Regions from separate parts of the Streptomyces sp. LARHCF249 genome, predicted to be linked through region 2. Evidence: riboswitches for the same ligand, from Rfam matches in the RefSeq annotation. Region 2 holds a riboswitch; each other region holds the start of a gene.
The links. Region 2 has a riboswitch for cobalamin ahead of ACIPUC_RS31205 (cobalamin biosynthesis protein). Riboswitches for the same ligand answer to the same signal wherever they lie in the genome.
Positions count from the first base shown of each region.

Region 1: another riboswitch for cobalamin. It lies ahead of ACIPUC_RS23045 (energy-coupling factor ABC transporter permease); the one in region 2 lies ahead of ACIPUC_RS31205 (cobalamin biosynthesis protein).
Region 3: another riboswitch for cobalamin. It lies ahead of ACIPUC_RS03655 (ABC transporter substrate-binding protein); the one in region 2 lies ahead of ACIPUC_RS31205 (cobalamin biosynthesis protein).
Region 4: another riboswitch for cobalamin. It lies ahead of ACIPUC_RS21965 (ribonucleoside-diphosphate reductase subunit alpha); the one in region 2 lies ahead of ACIPUC_RS31205 (cobalamin biosynthesis protein).

Region 1 covers NZ_JBIXJQ010000007.1:449,061-454,709, forward strand. The annotation lists gene ACIPUC_RS23025 (PadR family transcriptional regulator) at 1-82, opposite strand, end outside; gene ACIPUC_RS23030 (ATP-binding cassette domain-containing protein) at 117-938, opposite strand; gene cbiQ (cobalt ECF transporter T component CbiQ) at 935-1,684, opposite strand; gene ACIPUC_RS23040 (energy-coupling factor ABC transporter substrate-binding protein) at 1,688-2,032, opposite strand; gene ACIPUC_RS23045 (energy-coupling factor ABC transporter permease) at 2,032-2,727, opposite strand; cobalamin riboswitch at 2,757-2,954, opposite strand; gene ACIPUC_RS23050 (flavodoxin family protein) at 3,134-3,919, shown strand; gene ACIPUC_RS23055 (AMIN-like domain-containing (lipo)protein) at 3,965-4,471, opposite strand; gene ACIPUC_RS23060 (hypothetical protein) at 4,641-5,258, shown strand; gene ACIPUC_RS23065 (L-serine ammonia-lyase) at 5,313-5,649, opposite strand, start outside.
Region 2 covers NZ_JBIXJQ010000013.1:157,777-163,425, forward strand. The annotation lists partial or broken gene ACIPUC_RS31200 (cobyric acid synthase) at 1-1,364, opposite strand, end outside; gene ACIPUC_RS31205 (cobalamin biosynthesis protein) at 1,361-2,320, opposite strand; cobalamin riboswitch at 2,358-2,508, opposite strand; gene ACIPUC_RS31210 (hypothetical protein) at 2,616-2,837, opposite strand; gene ACIPUC_RS31215 (anion permease) at 2,866-4,134, opposite strand; gene ACIPUC_RS31220 (alpha/beta hydrolase family protein) at 4,446-5,576, shown strand.
Region 3 covers NZ_JBIXJQ010000001.1:750,873-756,521, forward strand. The annotation lists gene ACIPUC_RS03640 (MFS transporter) at 1-538, shown strand, start outside; gene ACIPUC_RS03645 (ABC transporter ATP-binding protein) at 621-1,475, opposite strand; gene ACIPUC_RS03650 (FecCD family ABC transporter permease) at 1,472-2,533, opposite strand; gene ACIPUC_RS03655 (ABC transporter substrate-binding protein) at 2,530-3,531, opposite strand; cobalamin riboswitch at 3,578-3,717, opposite strand; gene ACIPUC_RS03660 (DUF4352 domain-containing protein) at 3,768-4,304, shown strand; gene ACIPUC_RS03665 (glycoside hydrolase family 18 protein) at 4,470-5,649, shown strand, end outside.
Region 4 covers NZ_JBIXJQ010000007.1:218,050-223,698, forward strand. The annotation lists gene ACIPUC_RS21960 (ribonucleotide-diphosphate reductase subunit beta) at 1-542, opposite strand, end outside; gene ACIPUC_RS21965 (ribonucleoside-diphosphate reductase subunit alpha) at 542-2,929, opposite strand; adenosylcobalamin-variant (AdoCbl-variant) riboswitch at 3,083-3,159, opposite strand; gene ACIPUC_RS21970 (GNAT family N-acetyltransferase) at 3,224-3,718, opposite strand; gene ACIPUC_RS21975 (Uma2 family endonuclease) at 3,797-4,381, shown strand; gene ACIPUC_RS21980 (CstA-like transporter-associated (seleno)protein) at 4,436-4,633, opposite strand; gene ACIPUC_RS21985 (carbon starvation CstA family protein) at 4,630-5,649, opposite strand, start outside.

The DNA of each region.
Region 1 (5,649 bases), on a different contig from region 2:
ACTTGTCGAACCGCCGGGTCAGCTCCAGCCCGGACGAGGGCTTCTCGAGCAGGGCGGTGAGGATGGCGTGGGGGAGCGACATGACGCCATCCTAGGGAGGCCCGCCGCCGGGGCGGCTACCGCCAGTCGGACAGCGCCTCCGGGGTGCGCGGGCCCGGGAGACCGGCGGCGAGCAGGCCGTGGGCGCGCAGCAGGGCCGTCACCGCCGGGGACCAGGCCTGGCGCAGGCCCGCATCGGCCAGCAGGGCCGGATCCGAGAGGAGGGCCTGGGCCGGGCCCACGCGGATGCCCGACGGGGTCAGGACCGCGGCGTCGTCGGCCCACCGTACGGCCAGGTCCACGTCGTGGGTGGCCATCACCACCGTGGTCCCCGAGGCGCGCAGCCCGGCCAGGACCTCCAGCAACCGCTCCTGGCCGTCCGGGTCCAGACCGGCCGTCGGCTCGTCCAGGATCAGCACCCGCGGAGCCATCGCCACCGCCCCCGCGATCGCCGCGCGCTTGCGCTGCCCGTACGAGAGGAGGTGGGTCGGCCGGTCCCGCAGCGCCGTGATGTCCAGCGCGGCGAGGGCGGAATCGACCCGCTCGCGGACCTCCGCGACCCCCAGGCCCAGGTTCATCGGCCCGAAGGAGACGTCCTGTTCCACCGAGGCCGCGAACAGCTGGTCGTCCGGGTCCTGCACGACGAGCTGGACCGCCGTCCGCAGCCGGGTCAGGCCGGCCCGGCCGTACGTCACCACCGTGCCGTCGAGGTGCAGCGCGCCCGTGCCCGGCTTCAGGCCGCCGCTCAGCAGCCGCATCAGCGTGGTCTTGCCGCTGCCGTTGCGGCCGAGCAGGACCAGCGCCCGGCCCTCGGGGATCCCGAAGTCCAACCCGGAGAGCACGGCGGGCCCGTCCTCGTACGCGTAGCCCGCGCCCACCAGTTCCACCAACGGCCTCACAGGTACAGCTCCTTCAGCACGAGAGTGACGGCGGCCAGCCCGGTCAGCAGTGCGCCGGACCAGGTCAGGAACCGCCAGGACAGCGGGGACTCGGGGACCAGCACCCGCAGCGCGCCGTCGTAGCCCCGCCCGGCGAGGCCCGACTGGAGCCGCGCCGCGCGGTCGAAGGCCCGTACGAACGAGGTCGCGGCGAGCCCGGCCGCCGAACGCCACGCCGCGGCCCGGCCGGTGGTGCCGAGCCGGGCCGCCTGGGCCTGGCGGATCCGGGTGAGGGAGTCGAGCAGCAGGAACCCGATCCGGTACATGACCAGGGCGACGTCCACCACCGGGGCCGGGACCCCCGCCCGCACCAGCCGCGGCAGTACGTCCGAGACCGGGGTGGTGAAGGCGAACAGCAGCACGCCGAGCGAGGCCGCCGAGGTGCGCAGCAGCAGCTCGGCGGCCTGCCGGGGGCCGTCCGGGGCCAGCGAGACGAACCCGGCCGGCCCGCCCACGGCGACCAGCAGCGGCAGCGCCCCGGTGAAGCAGAAGCCGAGCGGGATCCGGAAGGCCCGCCACAGCTGCCGCCCGGCGACCCCGGCGGGCCCGAGGAGCACGCACAGGGTGGCCGCGCCGACGAGCGGCCCGCCGGGCCAGGGCGGCAGGCACACCGCGGTGACCGTCAGCCCGATTCCCAGCAGTGCCTTCTCCAGCGGATGGCGGTGGCGCCAGCGGCTGCTGTGCGCCGCCGCGTCGATCGGCAGCACCGGCTACGACTCCGTGGCGGGAGCCTCGGCGGCTGCCCTGGCCTCCGCGGCGGCCGCGCCCTGGCGGCGGCCCCTGCGGACGCCGAAGTAGTACGCGAGCACGCCCGCGCCCAGCGCCGCCTGCAGGGAGAACAGCGCCGACTCGATCTCGGCGGAGGGCGGTTCGTACAGCGGCGTGAACCACGGCTCGTAGTCCGGCTGGAGCTCGGTGATGGCCGCCTCGGCCTGTCCGTCGGCGCCGGTGAACGGCTCCTCCTTGTCGTCCCCCAGCCCCAGCGCGAGCGGGAGGACGGCCAGCGCCGCCACCAGGAGCACCAGCAGGGAGTTGATCTTCGCGTTCCTGGTCATCAGGCCGTCGCCTTCCGCTGCTTCTCGGATCCGGTGAGCTTGGCAACGCCCAGCCGGACCAGGTCCGACTTGCTGGACTGCATCAGCAGGCGCATCACGAGCACGGTCAGCAGTCCCTCGCTCACCGCGAGCGGGATCTGGGTGAGCGCGAAGATCTCCGCGAACTTCACCAGCGCGCCGGTGAACCCGGTCGCCGCGTCGGGGAAGGCCAGCGCCAGCTGGACGGAGGTCACGCAGTAGGTGACCAGGTCGGCGAAGAACGCGCCGAAGAACACCGCCGCCATCAGCGGCAGGTCGAACTTCCGCAGCAGCCGGTATACGGCGTAGCCCGCCCAGGGCCCGGCGACCGCCATCGAGAAGACGTTGGCGCCGAGGGTGGTGAGCCCGCCGTGTGCCAGCAGCAGCGCCTGGAAGAGCAGGGTGATCGTGCCGAGCACCGCCATGATCGGCGGCCTGAAGAGGATGGCCCCGAGGCCGGTTCCGGTGGGGTGGGAGCAACTTCCCGTCACCGAAGGGATCTTCAGGGCGGACAGGACGAACGTGAACGCGCCCGAGGCGCCGAGCAGGAGCGTGCTCTCGGGATTGGCCTTCACCTCGCGGGTGAGGGCCCGGACGCCGTGGACGACGAAGGGGGCGGACGCGGCGGCCCAGGCGGCCGCGTGCAACGGGGGTAGGAACCCCTCGGCTATATGCATGAGTGGGGAGACCTCTCCAGCACCTCGTGGATGGACAACGCGCCCCGGCCGGTCTCCTGGCTCACGGGTGCTGATGCCCGGGCTCCGCCTTCCCGGGGCCGTGCGGTGTCCCGCGCGGGCCCAGTGGCTTCCCGCAAGGGGTGTGGAGCCGGACTTCCCGATCACAGTGGCGAGGGCCGCACCGGTTTCCCACCGGTTTCCCGAACACCAAGGCCCGCTGACCCTAGTCGGACGCACGGACCGGTAACAACCCGCCTCGAACGGGCCACGAGACGGCCGGATCCCATGTGCCGGTCAGCGGCCGCGGCCACGCCGGCGCCATCCGCGCCAACGGCACCCGCCCGCGGGTGAGTTCGCGGCTCCGGCGACGGCCGGACGGGGCCCGTCCCGCCGCGTCGTCCCGCTCATGCGGCCGGGACGGGCCCCGTACGGGCGCGGCCCGGTGGCGGCCCCGGGCGGCCCCGCACAGGCTGGGACCGTGGCTGCCGACTACGACTACTCAGACCTGACCGCCGTCTACGTGAACTGCACGCTCAAGCGCTCGCCCGAGACGAGCAACACCGACGGGCTGATCGAGAAGAGCCGTGCGGTCATGGCCGCGGCGGGCGCCCGGACCTCGCTGGTCCGCGCCGTCGACCACGACATCGCGACCGGCGTCTGGCCGGACATGACCGAGCACGGCTGGGAGAGCGACCAGTGGCCGGTCCTCTACAGCCAGATCATGGACGCCGACATCCTCGTCCTCTGCGGCCCGATCTGGCTCGGCGACAACAGCTCCGTGATGAAGCAGGTCATCGAGCGGCTCTACGCCTGCTCCTCGCTCCTGAACGAGAGCGGGCAGTACGCCTACTACGGGCGCGTCGGCGGCGCGCTGATCACCGGCAACGAGGACGGCGTCAAACACTGCTCCATGAACATCCTCTACAGCCTCCAGCACCTCGGGTACGCGATCCCGCCGCAGGCCGACGCCGGCTGGATCGGCGAGGCCGGGCCGGGGCCCTCCTACCTCGACCCGGGCTCGGGCGGCCCCGAGAACGACTTCACCAACCGCAACACCGCCTTCATGTCGTGGAACCTGATGCACCTGGCCGCCCTGCTGAAGCGCTCGGGCGGCATCCCGGCCCACGGGAACCAGCGCTCGCTGTGGGACGCCGGCTGCCGCTTCGACTTCCCGAACCCCGAACACCGGTAGCGGCCCGGGCCGGGCAAGGGCCCGGGCCTGTCGGACGGGCAGGGTTCAGTGCGCGATGTCCACGACGAACCGCTCCGGTGAGTGCAGGGCGTAGGCGCGGTAGTACGGCAGGGTGTCGAAGGCGGCGCCGAAGGTCACGTACCCCTCGAAGTCACCGGTCAGGGCGAGACCCTTGAGCTTGCTGAGGTAGATCTTCTGGAGCCTGGGTCCCTGGTAGGTGCTCTCCCCCGCGTCGGTGTGCGCGGCGGCGGGGTTGAGGCGGATCTCCAGGAAGTACTTCCCGGCCAGCGGCACGGGTTTGCCGGACCCGTCGTAGATCAGCTGCGGGACGGGAGTGACGGTGACCGTGGGGACGTACCCCTGCGTGTCGATGACGATCCGGTCGTACGTGGCGTGCCCGCCCCAGCGGGCGTTGACGACGAGCGGGGTCTGGGTCTGGGCGGTGGCGGCGGTGGCGGTGGTGGCGGCCGAGGCAGGCGCGGCGAACGAGAGGCAGGCGGCGAGCAGAGCGCCGGATGCCAGGGCCACGAACTGCCGGAGACGTGCGTGGATCATGACGTCCCCTCGATTCTCGAGAGACGGGGACTTGTGACACAGCCTAGGACGCCGCCGTGGACCTCGCAGTTCCACTTCCTGTCCGGCTTTTTCGCCGGTGCGCAACGGCCTTTGATGGCAGGGTGGTTGAGTGGAGAACCGGCCCCGCTCGACAGGAGAGAACCGGATGCGTCGTCCCCGTTTTCCCCGCCGCGCGGCGGTCGCCGCGGCCCTCGTCCTGGCAGCCGCCGCCTGCGGCGGCGACGCGGACCGCGAGGTCTCACAGGAGGGCAGGGGCGGCTACCCGTGGAAGGCCACGGACGAGATCTGCAACGTGCTCCCGTACGGCGAGCTCGCCGACCCGCTGGGCGCGCGGGAGGAGGCCGCGGACCGGGTCAAACGGACCGGCGGGGGCGCCCCGGGCGTCCAGTGCGTCCAGCCGCTCGTCGAGACCGGCCCGGCGAAGTACGGGAACGTCAGGGTCGAGCTGGACCTCGCCTACACCGAGGGCGTCGACTTCGCGAAGGACGTCTTCGCCAGGGCCCGGGAGAACACGCGCACGGAGAATCCCGGCACCGACCTCGCCGAGGTGAAGGGCGTCGGCAAGGAGGCCTACCGGTTCGGCTTCAACAGGTCGGACGACCGGCGCCAGGTGCGCGAGCTGCGCCTCCGGGACAGCAACCTGATGATCGACATCACCGTCACGGCCGAGGCGCGCTCGCTGCCCACCCCCGAGAGCCTCAAGGCGTTCGACGCGTCCGTGGAGGACTTCGCGAAGGGCTGTCTCAAGGCCCTGCGCACATGACGGCAGGGGCCCGGCGCGCACGCGCGCCGGGCCCCGAACGTCAGCTGCCGTGCGTCAGCACTCGATGACGTTGACCGCGAGGCCGCCGCGGGCGGTCTCCTTGTACTTGACCTTCATGTCCGCGCCGGTCTCCTTCATGGTCTTGATGACCTTGTCGAGGGAGACCTTGTGGCTGCCGTCGCCGCGCATGGCCATCTTCGCCGCGGTGACCGCCTTGACCGCCGCCATGCCGTTGCGCTCGATGCACGGGATCTGGACCAGGCCGCCGACCGGGTCGCAGGTCAGTCCCAGGTTGTGCTCCATGCCGATCTCGGCCGCGTTCTCGACCTGCTCCGGGGTGCCGCCCAGGACCTCGGCGAGGGCGCCGGCCGCCATCGAGCAGGCCGAGCCG
Region 2 (5,649 bases):
ACGAAGCGGCGGCCCGCAGCCGAGGCCACCTCGCGGAGGAACGCCCGGCGGAAGCCGTCCGACTCCAGCGACCCGTGCCAGTGCGTCCCCCACACCGACCCGACCCGGCAGCCGTCCAGGAAGGGGGACCCGCCCAGGACTTCGGCCACCCCGTGGTGGATCTCGTAGCCGGAGACCTCCTCGCCCAGCGCCGAACCCGCCGGCCGCGCCAGGGTCTTCTCCCGGTCGAAGCGGACGCGCACCGGCAGCAGCCCGAGCCCGTCCACCGACCCGGCCCGCGATTCGACCTCGTCCTCGATGTGCTCGCCGAGGACCTGGAACCCGCCGCAGATGCCCAGCACCGGCCGCCCCTCGGCGGCCCGCCGCAGCAGCGCGTCCGCGAGCCCGCGCTCCCGCAGCCACTCCAGCGCCCTGACCGTCCCGCGCGTCCCCGGCACGACGACGAGGTCCGCGTCGGCCAGTTCCTCGGCCCGGTCCACGAACCGCACGACCACCCCCGGCTCCGCCGCGAGCGCGTCGACGTCCGTGAAGTTCGACATCAGCGGCACCGCGCACACCGCGACCCGCAGCACGTCCTCGCCCACGGGCGGCGCCACCACGGACTCCCGTACCGCTCCCCGCAGGGAGACCCGGAGCCCGTCCTCCTCGTCGATGCCCAGCCCGTGCTGGAACGGCAGGACCCCGTACGTGGCCCGCCCGGTCAGGCCGCGCAGCATCTCCATGCCCGGCTCCAGCAGCGTGACGTCACCGCGGAACTTGTTGACCAGGTATCCGGCGATCAGCGACTGGTCCTGCGCCGACAGCAGAGCCGTCGTACCGAAGAAGGAGGCGAAGACCCCGCCCCGGTCGATGTCCCCGACCACGACCACCGGGAACCGCGCGGCCCGCGCGATGCCCATGTTCACGATGTCGGTCCGGCGCAGGTTGATCTCGGCCGGACTCCCCGCCCCTTCGCAGATCACGGCGTCATACGTGCCCCGCAGCTGCTCCAGGCAGTCCGTGACGATGCCGAGCAACTGCTCCTGCCTGCCCCCGTGGTAGCCGCGGGCGCTCATCTCGCCCACCGGCCTGCCCAGCAGCACCACCTGGCTGCTGCGGTCGCTGCCCGGCTTGAGCAGGACCGGGTTCATCAGCGCGGTCGGCTCCACGCCGGCCGCCTGGGCCTGCATGGCCTGGGCGCGGCCGATCTCGGCGCCCTCCAGGGTCACGAAGGAGTTCAGCGACATGTTCTGCGCCTTGAAGGGCGCCACCTTCACGCCCTGGCGGGCCAGCCAGCGGCAGATGCCCGCCGTGACCACGCTCTTGCCCGCGTCCGATGTGGTTCCCGCGACCAGCAGTCCGCCGCCGCGCTTCGCGCCGCTCATGCGCGCCCCCTCCGTGATGTACGCGAGACCAGCGTCCGGGCCGCCACACAGGCCCCGAGCGCCAGCCAGGTCACCTGCCGCGACAGCCGTACCGCCCGCTCGATGTCCGCGACCTCCACCGGCCGCCCCGCCTCGCCGTTCAGCACCGCCCGGTGCTCGACCCGCCCCCCGTACGCCAGGGTGCCGCCCAGCCGTACGCCGAGCGCCCCCGCGAAGGATGCCTCCACGGGGCCGGCGTTCGGGCTCGGGTGCTCGGCGGCGTCCGCACGCCAGGCCCGTACGGCTCCCCGCCGGTCGGGACCGGCCAGTACGGCGGCCAGCGCGGTCAGCCGGGCGCCCGGCCAGCCAGCCAGGTCGTCGAGCCGGGCCGAGGCCCAGCCGTAGCGAAGGTAGCGGGGGGACTTGTGGCCGACCATCGCGTCCAGGGTGTTCACGGCGCGGAAGGCCAGCAGTCCGGGGACCCCGGCGACGGCGCCCCACACCAGGGCACCGACCACCGCGTCGGAGGTGTTCTCCGCGACCGACTCCACGACGGCGCGGGCCATCTGCTGCTCGTCCAGGGCGTGCGGGTCGCGCCCGCACAGGTGCGGCAGCCGCTCCCGGGCCACCTCGGCGTCCCCGGCGGCCAGCGCGCCGCCGATGGCGCGGGCCTCGCGGCCCAGCGAAGTGCCGCCGACGACGGCCCAGGTGGCGGCGGCGGTCAGGGCGATACGGGCGGCCGCGGGCCGGGAGCGCACGGCGCGGGCGCCCAGCGCGCCGGCGGCGGCCGCGCCCCCGGCGCAGACCAGGGTGTGCAGGAGGCCGCGGGCGCGGTCGTCGCGCCACAGGGCGCGTTCGACTGCGGCGGCGGCTCGTCCGAAGGCGGCCACGGGGTGCCCTCGGCGCGGATCCCCCAGGATCCGGTCGCCGATCAGGCCCGCCGTGACGCCGTACGCGAAGACGCGATCGGCACGCATGGTGGCAGGTATGTCCTCACTCAGGGTCCGCGCCCTGGTTCGACGTGTCCGGTGGCGAGAGTTCCTGGCTCCCGGGTCGCACTCGGCCGAGTGCCCCGGTGACAGTGGCGGGACCGCGCCGGATTCGCACCGGACTTCCTCTCCATGCCGCCGTGTTGGCTCGGGCAGTCCACCACGCACCGCGAATGCCCGTCAACTCGCCGTTGACCTGCGGCGGTGCGGCGGCCGGGAGGCGGCGGGGTACGCGAAAGCTCCCCCCGGGAGAAACCCGGGGGGAGCCTTCACGCGTGACGTCTCAGACGACGATCAGGTAGATCCCGTACGCCACGGCCGCCGCGCAGAGCGCGAAGCAGGCGTACGCGCCGCTGCGGGCCAGGGTGGCCGCGCCGCCCTGCTCGGTGGCGGCCTCGTGCTTGGACAGGCCCACCAGGCCGAGGGTGAACAGGGCCACGAGGGCGACGGTGGCGGAGAGGCTGACTCCGAACACGGAGCCGAGTGCTTCCCAGTCGATCTTCATACCGCTGATTCCTCTGTCGTTCTCGGGGTCAGACCGCCGCGGCCGGAGCCGCAGGCGTCGCGGTCGAGGCCGGGATGGTGGCCTTGAGGTCCTCGTCGGTCACGGCGGCGGTCGTACCGGCCGCGGCGACGGTCGGCGGGACGGTGACGGCCGCGATCGCCGTGGTGACGACACCCGGCTCCTCGGTGCCGGCCGCCGGCACGTCGTTGACGTTGGTGTGGTCGATGACCTGGCGGCGCGAGATGAACCAGATGGCGAGGCAGGAGCCGACCAGGAAGACCGTGACGGCGGCGATGCCGACGTCACCGGTGCGCATGACCAGCTCGGCGCCCGCCGAGACGAGGGCGGCGGCCGGCAGGGTCAGGCCCCAGGCGATGAACATGCGGGTCGCGGTGGACCAGCGGACCACACCGCCCTTGCGGCCCAGGCCCGCACCCATGACCGCGCCGGAGCACGAGTGGGTGGTGGAGAGCGAGAAGCCGAGGTTCGAGGAGGCCAGGATGACCGTGGCGGCCGAGGTCTGGGCGGCGAAGCCCTGCTGCGGCTGCAGGTCGGTCAGGCCCTTGCCCATGGTGCGGATGATGCGCCAGCCGCCCAGGTAGGTGCCGAGCGCGATCGCGAGACCGGCGGAGAGGATGACCCACACCGGCGGGTTCGCGTCGGGCGCGATCGCGCCGCCCGCGATGAGCGCCAGGGTGATGATGCCCATCGTCTTCTGCGCGTCGTTGGTGCCGTGCGCGAGGGAGACGAGTCCGGCCGAGGCGATCTGACCGGCGCGGTAGCCCTTGGCCGAGGTCTTCTCGCCGACCTTGTTGCCGAACTTGTACGTGACCTTCGTGGCCAGCATCGCCGCCAAACCGGCGACGAGCGGGGCCGCGATCGCCGGGATCAGCACCTTGGTGACGAGCGTGTCGCCGTTGACCGCGCCGAGGCCGGCCGAGGCGACCGCGGCACCGATCAGGCCGCCCATCAGGGCGTGCGAAGAGCTGGAGGGGAGGCCGACCAGCCAGGTGAGGAGGTTCCAGAGGATCGCGCCGACCAGGGCGGCGAAGATCACCTCTGGCTGGATGCCTTCCTCGTTGACCAGGCCCTTGGAGATCGTCTTGGCGACCTCCACGGACAGGAAAGCTCCGACGAGGTTGAGCACGGCGGACATGGCCACCGCCGTCTTGGGCTTGAGGGCGCCGGTCGAGATGGTGGTAGCCATCGCGTTGGCTGTGTCGTGGAAACCGTTCGTGAAGTCGAACACGAGAGCGGTGATGATCACGATCCCGAGGAGAAGCGTTATGTGCTCCATTTACCCAGGCTTCTGTTTGACGTCAGTGGCTCGGCGACCGTAGGCAACCTGGATGAACGGAAGGTGAACTACCGCGGGCCTAATGGTGTCTCCGTGAGGGGAGTGATCGGGCCATTCGTCCCGATTCTGGCGTAGGTATCTCGATAAATGCACGTCAAAGCGGGGTGAACGCACCCCTCCGCGGGAGACCTCCGGCCTGTCGGCCCACTCGTCCGCGACAGCGAAAGAGAGCTAGATCACCTCGGTTTCGGCGCCCGCCGGAACGATTCCCTCCGGTGGCCCGCCGAAGCCCGCGCCCCGACACTGGAGCGGTGCGTACCGCGACAGCGACGGCAGCGGCCGTCACCACGACCCTCCTGGGCGCCGGCGTGGCCGCGGTCGCGGCCGGCCGGTACGCCGCCGACGCGGCCCTGCGGCCCGAGCCCGGGCGCCCGCTGCCCGGCAGCCCTCGCCTGAGCGTCCACTCCACCGCCGCCGGCCGGGTCGTGCTCACCCGCTCGCTCGGCTCCCTGCGCCCCGGTACGTACGGACTCGACGCCCCCGGGGTGCACGCCGTGGTCGGGCCCGTGCTCCCCGACGCCGAGCACGACCCCGACGCCGTCGTACGCCGCCTGCTCGCCGTCACCCACGGCAGCCTCGACCCCGGCATCCGGGTCACCCTGACCCCCCAGGTCCACCTCGGGAACCCGCGTACCGCCCTCGGGCTCGACCACGCCGACGTGGACGTCCCCGGGGAGCTCGGCGCCCTGCCCGCCTGGTTCGTGCCCGCGGCCCGCGACACCTGGGTCATCACCGTGCACGGGCTCGGCACCAGCCGGGAGCACCCGATGGTGGTCATGCCCTTCCTGCACCGGCACCGGCTGCCCGTCCTGGACCTGGCCTACCGCGGCGACCTCGGCGCCCCCGCCTCCCCGGACGGCCTCGGCCACCTCGGCGAGTCGGAGTGGCGCGACCTGGACGCCGCCATCCGCTACGCCCTGCGCTACGGCGCCCGCCGCGTCATCCTGCACGGCTGGTCCACCGGCGCCGCCATGGCCCTGCGCGCCGCCGAGCGCTCGGCGCTGGCCGGCCGGATCTCCGGGCTGGTGCTGGACTCTCCCGTACTCGACTGGCACGCGACCCTGCGCGCGCTCGCGGCGGCGCGCCGCACCCCGGCCCCCGTGCTCCCGCTCGCGGTCCGGGCCGCCGAGGGCCGCGCGGGACTGCGCGCCGACCACCGGCCGCCCCTGGCGGACCCGGGCGCGCTGCGCGTCCCCGTACTGATCTTCCACGGCCCGGACGACACCCTCGCCCCCTGGGAGCCCTCGCGGCGGCTCGCGGCGGCCCGCCCCGACCTCGTCAGCCTGCACACCGTGCGCCAGGCGGGCCACGGCGCGATGTGGAACGCCGATCCGGCCAGGTACGAGGAGGCCCTGCGCCGCTTTCTGACCTCCCTGATGTGACCGTTTGTGTGAAGGGGATGTGGCGGCGGGAGTCCTGCGGGTGAGTTGCCCCGGTCTGCACCTCGGGCCCTCC
Region 3 (5,649 bases), on a different contig from region 2:
GACCGTCCTCGCCCTCTTCGCGCACGACCGCCTCGGCATCGACACCTACGGCTTCGGCCTGCTCCTCACGGCGGAGGCCACCGGCGGTCTGCTCGGTGCAGGCATCGCCTCGTACCTTGGCCGACGACTCGGCACGGGCACCGCACTGACCTGCACTGCCGCTGTCGAAGGGCTTGCCATCCTGGGCCTTGCCGCTGCCCCGAACCCGTACGTGGCCGGGCTCGCTCTCGCCGTCTGCGGAGCGGCCATGGGCGCCACGATGGTGCTCGGGCCCTCCCTCCGGCAGGCGATCGTCCCGGCCCACCTCATGGGCCGGGTCGCCTCCACCTCCCGGATGCTGGCCATGTGCGCCGCCCCCATCGGGGCCTTCCTCGGCGGCTGGCTGGCCACCGCGTACGACATCCGCACCCCGCTCTACGCCGCCGCCGTACTCCTCCTGGCGATGACGGCCATCACGGCATCCATGACCAGCAACCGCCGGGTCGAAGCGGCGCTGCGTGCCGCCGCCCCGGCCGGTGATCCACAGCGTGCCCTTTAGGGCACCGAGAGGTCGCTGAGCCAGGCGGGTGTCCCACAGCCGCCTGCTGACGGCCTCCCCGTACCGCGGCCCGGCCCACTCGTCACTGCTTCCCCGCGTGTTCCCCATCCGAGTGGAGGTAGACGACGTTCGGCGCGCCCGTGTCCGGGTGGATTCCGATGCGGGTGCGCACCCCGTACACCTCGGCCAGCAGCTCCTCGGTCAGTACCGCGGCGGGCGGGCCCTCGGCCACCACCCGGCCGCCGTCCAGCACGTACAGCCGGTCGCAGAAGGCGGCGGCGAGGTTGAGGTCGTGCAGGACCAGCAGGCCGGTGGCGGGCAGGGCGCGGACCAGGCCGAGGATCTCCAGCTGGTAGCGGATGTCCAGGTGGTTCGTCGGCTCGTCGAGGGCGAGCAGGCCGGGATCCTGGACGAGGGCGCGGGCCACCAGCGCGCGCTGGCGTTCGCCGCCGGAGAGCTCGTCGAAGCGGCGCGCGGCGAAGGCGCCCGCACCGACGGTCTGAAGGGCCTCGGCCACCCGCCGGACGTCATCCGGGCCGTCCTGCTCCCAGAAGCGCTTGTGCGGGCTGCGCCCCATGGCGACGACCTCGCGGACGGTCAGCCCGAAGGTGCCGCTCGCGTCCTGGGGGACGACCGCCACGCGCCGCGCCCGGTCCTTGACCGTGAGCGCGCCCGCGTCGGCGCCGTCCAGCAGGACCCGGCCGGCGGTGGGCCGCAGGGTGCCGTAGACGCAGCGCAGCAGGGTGGTCTTGCCGCTGCCGTTGGGGCCGACCACGCCGACCGTCTCGCCGGGACGGGCGGTGAGCTCGACACCGTGCAGCAGCGTGTGCCCCTCGGTCTCGTAACGCACGCCCTGGACGGCGAGTTCCAGCGCCGTCGAATGCGTCCGCGTCCGCGTCTGCGCCTGCGCCTGCGCCTGCGCCGCGTTCCCGGTCATCCGGTCATCCCCTCGGTGCGGGTGGAGCGCCGCAGCATCCACAGGAAGAACGGCCCGCCGACGAGGGCGGTGACCACGCCGACCGGGATCTCCTCGGGCGCCGCGGCCGTACGGGCGACCAGGTCGGCCAGTGTCAGGAACACCGCGCCGCCCAGCGCGGCCACCGGCAGCAGCGCCCGGTGCCCGGCGCCGACGACCATCCGGGCGGCGTGCGGAATCATCAGCCCGACGAACCCGATCGCCCCGCTGTAGGCCACGAGTACGCCGATGACGAGGGAGGTGAGGACGAACGCGGCGGCCCGGAAGCGCCCGGTGTCCAGGCCGAGGGTGTGCGCGCCCTCCTCGCCCGCGAGCAGCAGGTCGAGCGGCCGGGCTAGGGCGACGAGCAGGCCGGTGCCCGCGAGCAGGGCGACGGCGGGCAGGGCCAGTTCCTCCCAGCGGGCCCCGCCGAGCCCGCCGAGCGTCCAGAAGAGGACGGAGCGGACCTGGTCGGGGTGCGCGGCGAGCACCAGGACGAGGCTGGTGAGGGCGGACAGGATGTACTGGACGGCGACCCCGGCGAGGATCAGCCGGCCGGTGGTCATGGCTCCCCCGCGCCGGGCCATGGCGTAGACGGCGGCGAGCGCGCCCAGCGACCCGGCGAACGCGGCGGACGGCACGCCGAGCCGGCCCAGGAAACCGGCCGTGCCCGCCGCCCCCGCGACACCGGTGCCCGCGCCGAAGACGATGACGAGGACGGCCCCCGCCGAGGCCCCGGACGAGGCTCCGAGCAGGAAGGGGTCGGCGAGCTGGTTGCGCACGAGGGCCTGGAGCACGGTGCCCGCCACGGCGAGCCCGGCGCCGACGACGGCCCCGAGGAGCACCCTCGGCATCCGGACGTCCCACACGATGGAGGCGAACGCCCCGGTGCGCCTCTCGCCCGTCAGGCCGCCGAGCACGATGTCGATGACCTGGCCGGGCGCGATCCGTACCGGCCCCAGGGCCAGCCCGGCGACGGCGGACGCCGCCAGCAGGGCTGCGAGGAGGACGAGGACGGCCGGGGTCCGGCGCCGGCTCACGCGGCGTCGGGGTGCAGCTGGCGGCCCAGTGACTCGACGGCGTCGGCGACGCGCACGCCGAGGACGGCCGAGGAGAGCGGAAGGACGACGAACCGCTGGTTCTTGATCGCGGGAACCTGGGCGAGGGCCGGGTCGTTCAACAGGCGCTGCTTCTTGGCTTCGACGGTGGTGCTGCCGTAGTCGTAGATGAGGACGACCTCGGGCTTGCGCTCGATGACCTTCTCCCACGACACGTCGCCGAAGGTGTCCTTGAGGTCGGCGAAGACGTTCGTCCCGCCGGAGAGCGAGACGATCTCGTTGCCGATGCCGTCGCCCCCGGCGGTGTAGGCGGAGGCCTCGCCGGAGTCGTAGACGAAGACGGACGGCCGGGGCTTTTCCTTCACCCGGGCGGTCACGGTGTCGATGCGGCGCTGCTCGTCCTCGATGAGCTTCGTGCCGCGCTCGGGCACGCCGAAGGTCCGCGCCACTTCGGTGATCTCGGTCTTGAGCTGGTCGAGGCCGACCGGGCCTCCGGCGCAGTTCTCGACGTTGAGCCGGGAGTTGATGCCGGTCTTGGCCAGCCCCTCACGGTCGCGGCCCTGCCCCTTGTCGAAGGCGCTGGAGTAGCCCCCGTAGACGAAGTCGGGGTTGGCGCCGAGCAGGATCTCCTTGGAGGGGTACCCCTTGGCCAGCACCTTGATCCTGTCGTATGCGGGCCGGTAGGCGGGCAGCACGGCGTCGTCGAGGTAGGCGGAACCGGCGATCCGGTCCTCCAGGCCGAGGGCGAGCAGCACCTCGGTGGCGTGCTGGTTCATGGTCACGGCGCGCTGCGGCGGTGCCTGGTAGGTGCTGCTCACGCCGCAGTTGGTGACGGTGTACGGGAACCCGGGCGCCTCGGCGGACGATCCCGCGGCCTTGGCCTGCCGTTCGGCGGGGGAGCCGGCGCAGGCGGCCAGGGGTATCAGGAACGCGAGGGGGGTGAGCGCGCGCAGGACGGCGCGGGCGCGGTGACGCGACATGGCAGAGCCTCTCCGGGGGATCCGCGTCCCCTGGTCGACGTGAAGGAGCGAGCAGAGGCGGTGCGTCAGTGTCTGACTCCCGGCCTTCCCCGCGGGGAGGGCCGGTCACAGTGGCGGGACCGCACCGGAATCGCACCGGTTTCCTGTCCTGCACCGCCTTGGTAACGCGGCCCAGTCTGCCAGAGTGGATCTTCCTGGGTGGCGGGACCCCCGGGCCGGGGAGGATCGTGGACAGGGTGATCGGTGGATCAGCGGGTGCCCCCGCGCCCCGGCGCTCCCTGCGCGGCGCGCCGGCCGCGCTGGCGCTCGTGCTCGTGCTCGCGCTCCTCGGCCTGGCGCTGCTGGGCGCGGCCCCCGGCGGGTCGGGGGAGACGGTCTCCCTGGCGGGGAACGAGCCCGGCCAGCGGCTCGACGTCACCCTGGTCCAGGTGGTGGACCCGGCGAGCCCGGCCGATCCGGAGGGCCCGGCTGCCGACGCGTCGACCCGGCTGCTGGCCGTCCGGTTCCGCCTGGAGAACACCGGTACCGCCGTGTACAAGGACTCCCCCGCACCGTCCGCGCACGTGCTGGACACGGCCGGGAAGCGGTTCGCCGGGCTCAACAGCCCGACGACGGCCGGGGCCTCCTTCCCGGACACCGTCACCCTCAGCCCCGGCGGATCGGCCGAGGGCTTCGTCACCTTCAGGCTTCCGGAGGACGCCGCCCCGGCGGCCGTCCAGTTCGCCCTGAACGGCGGCCTGGCCGACGACGTCGGCCAGTGGAGCCTTCCGTAACCCCCGTAACACCCGTGCCACCCGTGCCACCTCGTGCACCCCGTAACACCACCCGTGGCAGGCGGGTTTCCGCCGCCCCCTTGACCGCTCTGGTCCAGACCAATAGTTTCCGGCATGCACCGCGCACGCGCTCACGCCCCGCTCCCGCATCCGCAAAGGAAGCCCATGCGCCGCAGCATGCTCGGCAGGCTGGCCGTCGCCGCCTGCTCCCTCTCCCTGCTGACCGCCTTCGCACCCGCCGCCGGCGCGGCGCGGGACGAGGCGGCGGGCGGTCACCACCGCTCGTACAAGAAGGTCGGCTACTTCACCCAATGGGGCGTCTACGGACGGGACTTCCAGGTCCAGGACCTGGAGAAGAACGGCTCCGCCGGCAAGCTCACCCACATCAACTACGCCTTCGGCAACGTCAGCGCCGAGGGCAAGTGCTTCACCGGGAACGTGCCCGGCGAGGCCGACGCCTGGGCCGACTACGTCCGCCCGCTCGACGCCGAGAACTCCGTGGACGGGGTCGCCGACACCTGGGAGCAGCCGCTCGCCGGCAACTTCAACCAGCTCCGCGAGCTCAAGGCCAAGCACCCGGGCCTCAAGGTGCTGATCTCCCTGGGGGGTTGGAGCTGGTCCACGCACTTCTCGGACGCCGCGCTGACCCCGGCCTCCCGCAAGGCGCTCGTCGAGTCGTGCATCGACCTCTACATCAAGGGCAACCTGCCGCAGGACGGCGCCCGCGGGGGCGCGGGCGCGGCCGCCGGGGTGTTCGACGGGATCGACCTCGACTGGGAGTGGCCCGGCTCCGCCGGTGACACGGACACGAAGTTCCGGCCCGAGGACAAGCGCAACTTCGCCGAGCTGGTCAAGGAGTTCCGCACACAGCTCGACGCGTACGAGCGCAGCCGGAACCGGCCGTCGCCGTACGAGCTGACGGCCTTCGTCCCGACCGCGCCCGCCAAGATCGACGCGGGCTTCGACGTCCGCCGGATCATGCGCGACCTCGACTTCGTGACCCTCCAGGGCTACGACTTCCACGTCTCCGGCGAGCCCACGACGGCCCAGCAGTCCGCGCTCTACGCCCGGGGCGACTTCAGCGTGGACGGCACGGTCGACGCCTGGCGGCGGCGCGGCGCGCCCGCGCACAAGCTGGTGATGGGCATGCCGTTCTACGGGCAGGGATGGACGGGCGTCAGCGGCGGCGGGGACGGCATGGGGCAGCCGGCCACCGGACCGGCGCCGGCCACCTGGTCGGCGGGGTACGAGGACTACAAGGCGCTGAAGAAGCTGGCCGGCTCCGGGACCTACCAGATCCACCGGGACCGGCGCGGCGGGCACGCCTGGCTCTTCGACGGCACCA
Region 4 (5,649 bases), on a different contig from region 2:
TCGATGCACGCGGCGAAGCAGATCAGGTTCAGCAGGAAGCGGCGGCGGTCGGCCTGCGTCTCCAGCCGCTCGATCTTCTCGACGGAGTCCATCCACCGGAAGCAGAACTGCGCCTTCTCGCGGATGGAGGGGATCTCCTCGACCGCGTCGAAGGCGGCCGCCCGGTCGTCCGGGTCGGGCAGGTAGGTGTCGAGCAGCGTCAGATAGAACTGGACGTGCACGGCCTCCTCGAACAGCTGGCGCGACAGGTACAGGCGCGCCTCCGGGGAGTTGATGTGCTTGTACAGCGTCAGCACCAGGTTGTTCGAGACGATCGAGTCGCCCGTCGCGAAGAACGCGACCAGACGGCCGATCATGTGCTGCTCGGCCGGCGTCAGCTTCGCCAGGTCGGCGACGTCCGAGTGGAGGTCGACCTCCTCCACCGTCCAGGTGTTCTTGATCGCGTCCCGGTAGCGCTCGTAGAAGTCCGGGTAGCGCATGGGGCGGAGCGTGAGCTCGAAGCCCGGGTCCAGGAGGTTCTTGGCGGACTGGGTGGTGCTCATTACTGGCAGGCCTCGCAGGACTCGGGGTTCTCAAGGGAGCAGGCCAGTGCGTCGGCGTCGACGGCCTGCGGGAGCGGAGCGGCGGCGGCCGGGACGGCGGAGCCGGACGCGGCGCGGGCGATCTTCGTCGCCGGGCGCGAGCGCAGGTAGTACGTGGTCTTCAGACCCTGCTTCCAGGCGTACGCGTACATCGAGCTGAGCTTGCCGATGGTGGGCGTCTCCAGGAACAGGTTCAGCGACTGCGACTGGTCCAGGAACGGGGTACGGGCCGCCGCCATGTCGATCAGACCGCGCTGCGGGATCTCCCACGCCGTGCGGTACAGCTCGCGCACCTCGGCCGGGATCCAGCCGAAGCCCTGGACGGAGCCGCTGGACTCGCGCAGCGCCTCGCGGGTCTGGGCGTCCCACACGCCGAGCTGCTTCAGCTCGTCCACCAGGTACGCGTTGACCTGGAGGAACTCGCCGCTCAGCGTCTCGCGCTTGAAGAGGTTGGAGACCTGCGGCTCGATGCACTCGTACACGCCGGCGATCGAGGCGATCGTCGCCGTCGGGGCGATGGCCAGCAGCAGCGAATTGCGCATGCCGGTCTTCGCGACGCGGGCGCGCAGCGCGTCCCAGCGCTCCGGCCAGTTCAGCTCCGCGTCGTAGTGGTCCGGGTGCAGGACGCCGCGGGCGGTGCGGGTCTGCTCCCAGGCCGGCAGCGGGCCGCTGCGCTCGGCGAGGTCGCAGGAGGCCTCGTACGCGGCCAGCATGATGCGCTCGGAGAGCTTGGTGGACAGGGCCTTCGCCTCGGGGGAGTCGAAGGGCAGCTTCAGCTTGAAGAAGACGTCCTGGAGGCCCATCGCGCCCAGGCCCACCGGGCGCCAGCGGGCGTTGGAGCGGCCGGCCTGCTCGGTCGGGTAGAAGTTGATGTCCACCACGCGGTCGAGGAAGGTCACGGCGGTGCGGACGGTCTCGTCCAGGCGCTCCCAGTCGATCTCCCCGTCCACCACGAAGGCGCCCATGTTGACCGAGCCGAGGTTGCAGACGGCCGTCTCGCCGTCGTCGGTGACCTCGATGATCTCGGTGCACAGGTTGGAGGAGTGGACGACGGTGCCCGGCTCGGCGGTCTGGTTCGCCGTGCGGTTGGAGGCGTCCTTGAAGGTCATCCAGCCCTGGCCGGTCTGCGCGAGGGTGCGCATCATCCGGCCGTACAGGTCGCGGGCGGGCATGGTCTTGCGGGCGAGGCCCGCAGCCTCGGCCTTGCGGTAGGCGGCGTCGAAGTCATCGCCCCACAGGTCGACGAGCTCGGGCACGTCGGCCGGGGAGAACAGCGACCAGTCGGCGTCGGCGTTCACGCGGCGCATGAACTCGTCCGGCACCCAGTGCGCCAGGTTCAGGTTGTGCGTACGGCGCTGGTCCTCACCGGTGTTGTCGCGGAGCTCCAGGAACTCCTCGATGTCCGCGTGCCAGGTCTCCAGGTAGACGGCGGCGGCGCCCTTGCGGCGGCCGCCCTGGTTCACGGCGGCGACGGAGGCGTCGAGGGTCTTCAGGAACGGCACGATGCCGTTGGAGTGGCCGTTGGTGCCGCGGATCAGCGAACCGCGGGAGCGGATGCGGGAGTACGAGAGACCGATGCCGCCGGCGTGCTTGGAGAGGCGGGCGACCTGGTGGTAGCGGTCGTAGATCGAGTCGAGCTCGTCCAGCGGGGAGTCCAGCAGGTAGCAGGAGGACATCTGCGGGTGCCGGGTGCCGGAGTTGAAGAGCGTGGGGGAGGACGGCAGGTAGTCGAGGCGGCTCATCAGCCGGTACAGCGAGGCCACTTCCTCGACGGCCGGGACGGACTCGTCGGCGGCGAGGCCGCAGGCCACGCGCAGCATGAAGTGCTGCGGGGTCTCGATGACCTGGCGGGTGATCGGGTGGCGCAGCAGGTAGCGGCTGTGCAGGGTGCGCAGGCCGAAGAAGCCGAAGCGGTCGTCGGCGCCCTCGGCGAGGGTGTGCTCCACCAGCGCGTCCAGGCGGGCCGTGTGGGCCCGTACGAACTCGGCCGTGCGGTCGGCGATGAGCCCCTCGCGGTGCCCGACCTCGACGGACGCGGAGAAGGAGGTGGCGCCCTGGCCGGCGGCCTCGTCGCGGACGGCCAGCGTCAGCAGCCGGGCGGCGAGCTTCGAGTACGCGGGGTCCTCGGAGATCAGGCCGGCGGCGGCCTCGGTGGCCAGCCCGCGCAGTTCGGCCTCGTCGGCGGCGGAGCTGCGGCCGCGCAGTGCGGCGGCGGCGACGCGGCCGGGGTCGGTGTCGGGGAGGTCCGCCGTCAGTTCGGTGAGGGTACGCAGCAGCGTGGCCCCCGGGCCCTCGGTGTTGTCGCCAGAAACGGACTCGGCGCGCGGTGCGGAAGGCGCGATGGTCACGGCGGGAGCTCTCCCTCGCTCGGCCCGGTCGACGGCGGGCGGGCACGGGGAGGCGCATGCGGGCGTGACGGGAACGCGTCGACCGCATGGCGTCCACCGGCCCAACCGCGAGGCCCGGACGTATCGGCACCCGGTTCGGTCGAGCCGGATGCGCTGTCGGCAGGTCCTCGGACTTTTCATACCGTTGCGGGACAGTTCCGGATTCACACCGGATTCCCCTGCGGCGACAGCAGGCTTGAGCATACATGTGGGGGGCCGCGGATGAGCGACCCCCCACATGTTGTGTCGGTGCGTCTACAGCTCCAGACGGTACGTGAGCAAGGTCAGCCCGGGAACGGGCGCCCAGTCCCGCTCCGGCGTCCGGATGAACCCGAGCCGCTCGTAGATCCGCTGGGCCCCCGTCATGCCGCGCTGGGTGGACAGCACCAGGTGCGTGACCCCCTTCAGCTCCCGTGCGCGGGCCATGCAGGCGCGCACCAGGGCCTCGCCGGCGCCGCGTCCGCGGGCCTCGCGGGAGACGGCCAGCATCCGGAACTCGGCCTCGCCGGGCCCGGCGATGTCGCACAGCGGACTCCCGGGCGGGGCGAAGGTCACCCCGCCGAGGACGGTCCCCTGCTCGACGGCCACGAGCACCTCCCCGTCGGCGGCCCGCCCGGCGACATCGCGCAGGACCTTCGCGTAGAACGCCTCACCGGAGCCGAGGAGGCCGTCGCCCACGTAGGCCTGCGCGGTGATCTCCCCCAGCTGCTCGTACTCGGCGGGCCGGGCCGCCCTGATCACTATGTCCATGGGGTCGAGTGTGCCGGACGGGTGTCGGTGCCCGGCGCTATCGTCGGAGACAGCACCGTCGATGAAGGTGAGCGAGGCATGACCGTGATGACCGAACGTCCGCACATGCTGACTGAGGACTTCGAAGCCGTCGCACGGATAGCGGCGCGCGAGAGGGAGGGAACGCGGCTCGAATTCATCGACGGGGTAATCAGGAGCAAGGCCATGCCGGATGGCGACCACCAGATGATCATCCAGTGGCTCACCCGGATCTGCATGCAGCACCGGCCGGAGCTCTGGTTGCACGGAGCGCAGGGGATCACCGCCCAGGAATACCGGGAAGGACGGGCTATCCCGGACGCGGTGCTGGCGCCGTCCCATGCGTTCGTAGGGCAGGGCGACTGGGTGGATCCCGCTCCGATTCTCATGGTCGTCGAGGTGACCTCGTGGGACTCCGACACCCACCGTAGGGACCATGTCGAGAAGCCCAGGGCCTACGCCGAGACAGGCATTCCCGTCTACCTGCTGATCGACCGGGCCAAGTGTGAGGTCTCCGTCTACAGCCAGCCCAACGGCCGTCGGTACGAGAGCATCCACATCGTGCCGTACGGAACGGACATCGCGCTCCCCGAGCCCGTCGGCATCACCCTCCAGACCGAGCCCCTCAAGGACTGGGTGCGCTGAACGACCCGAAGGCCCCGCCGCAGAACGCGGCGGGGCCTTCGGTGTGCGAGGGGCTCAGCAGCAGCCGAAGCCCTCGCGGGGATCCGCCTCGCGGGCGTCCGTGCGGGCGCGTTCGAAGGCGCGGCGGGTCATGACCTGCGCGTCCGGGTCGTGGCCGCGGGCGTGGGCGACGTACCGGTCGTAGGCCGCCTCGCCGGAGAACTCGCGGACGTAGTACCGGACCTTGGCCAGCCGCTCCCGCAGGGAGGTCATGCCACCGGCTCCTTGACCTGCCCGCCGCCCGAGTCCAGGCCCGCCGCGGCGAGCTCGGCCTTCTCCTCGGCGGTCGGGATCAGCCCCGCGGGAGCGATGATCTTCGACTCGGTCCACGGGACCTCGGCCAGCTTCGCCGACTCCGGGTTGCTGATCGCCTTGAAGCAGGTGCGGCCCGCGTCGGCCAGCACGATGATGATCAGCAGCGCGAAGAGGGCGCACAGGACCCCGTCCACCGTGGCGTTGGTGACGACGGTCTGCATCTCCTCCATGTTCTTGGCGGGCGGCAGCACCTTGTCCGCGTCGATGCCGGCCTGGTACTTGTCGCGCTGGGCGAAGAAGCCGACCCGGACGTCCTCGGAGAAGATCTTCTGGTAGCTCGCGGTGAGCGTCACCGTGGCGTCCCAGGCCAGCGGAACCGCCGTCACCCAGGCCCACTTGAGCCGCCCCGACTTCACCAGCAGCGTCGTGCAGACCGCCAGGGCGACGGCGGCCAGCAGCTGGTTCGCGATGCCGAACAGCGGGAACAGCTGGTTGATGCCGCCCAGCGGGTCCTTCACGCCGACCCACAGGAAGTAGCCCCAGCCGCCGACCACGATGGCGCTGGCGAGCCACACGCCCGGCTTCCAGCTGACGTCCTTGAAGGACTTGTGGACGTTGCCCAGGGTGTCCTGGAGCATGAACCGGCCGACCCGGGTCCCCGCGTCCACCGTGGTGAGGATGAACAGCGCCTCGAACATGATCGCGAAGTGATACCAGAAGGCCTTCATCGAGCCTCCGCCGATCACCGAGGCGAAGATCTCCGACATTCCGAGTGCGAAGGTCGGCGCCCCACCCGTACGGGAGAGCAGGCTCGTCTCCTCCACGTCCTTCGCGGCCTGGGCCAGGGCCTCCGGTGAGATGGCGAAGCCGAAGTTCGTGACCGCCTGCGAGGCCGACTCCACCGTGGTGCCGATGACGCCGCCGGGGGAGTTGATGGCGAAGTAGAGGCCCGGCTCCAGGATGCAGGCGGTGAT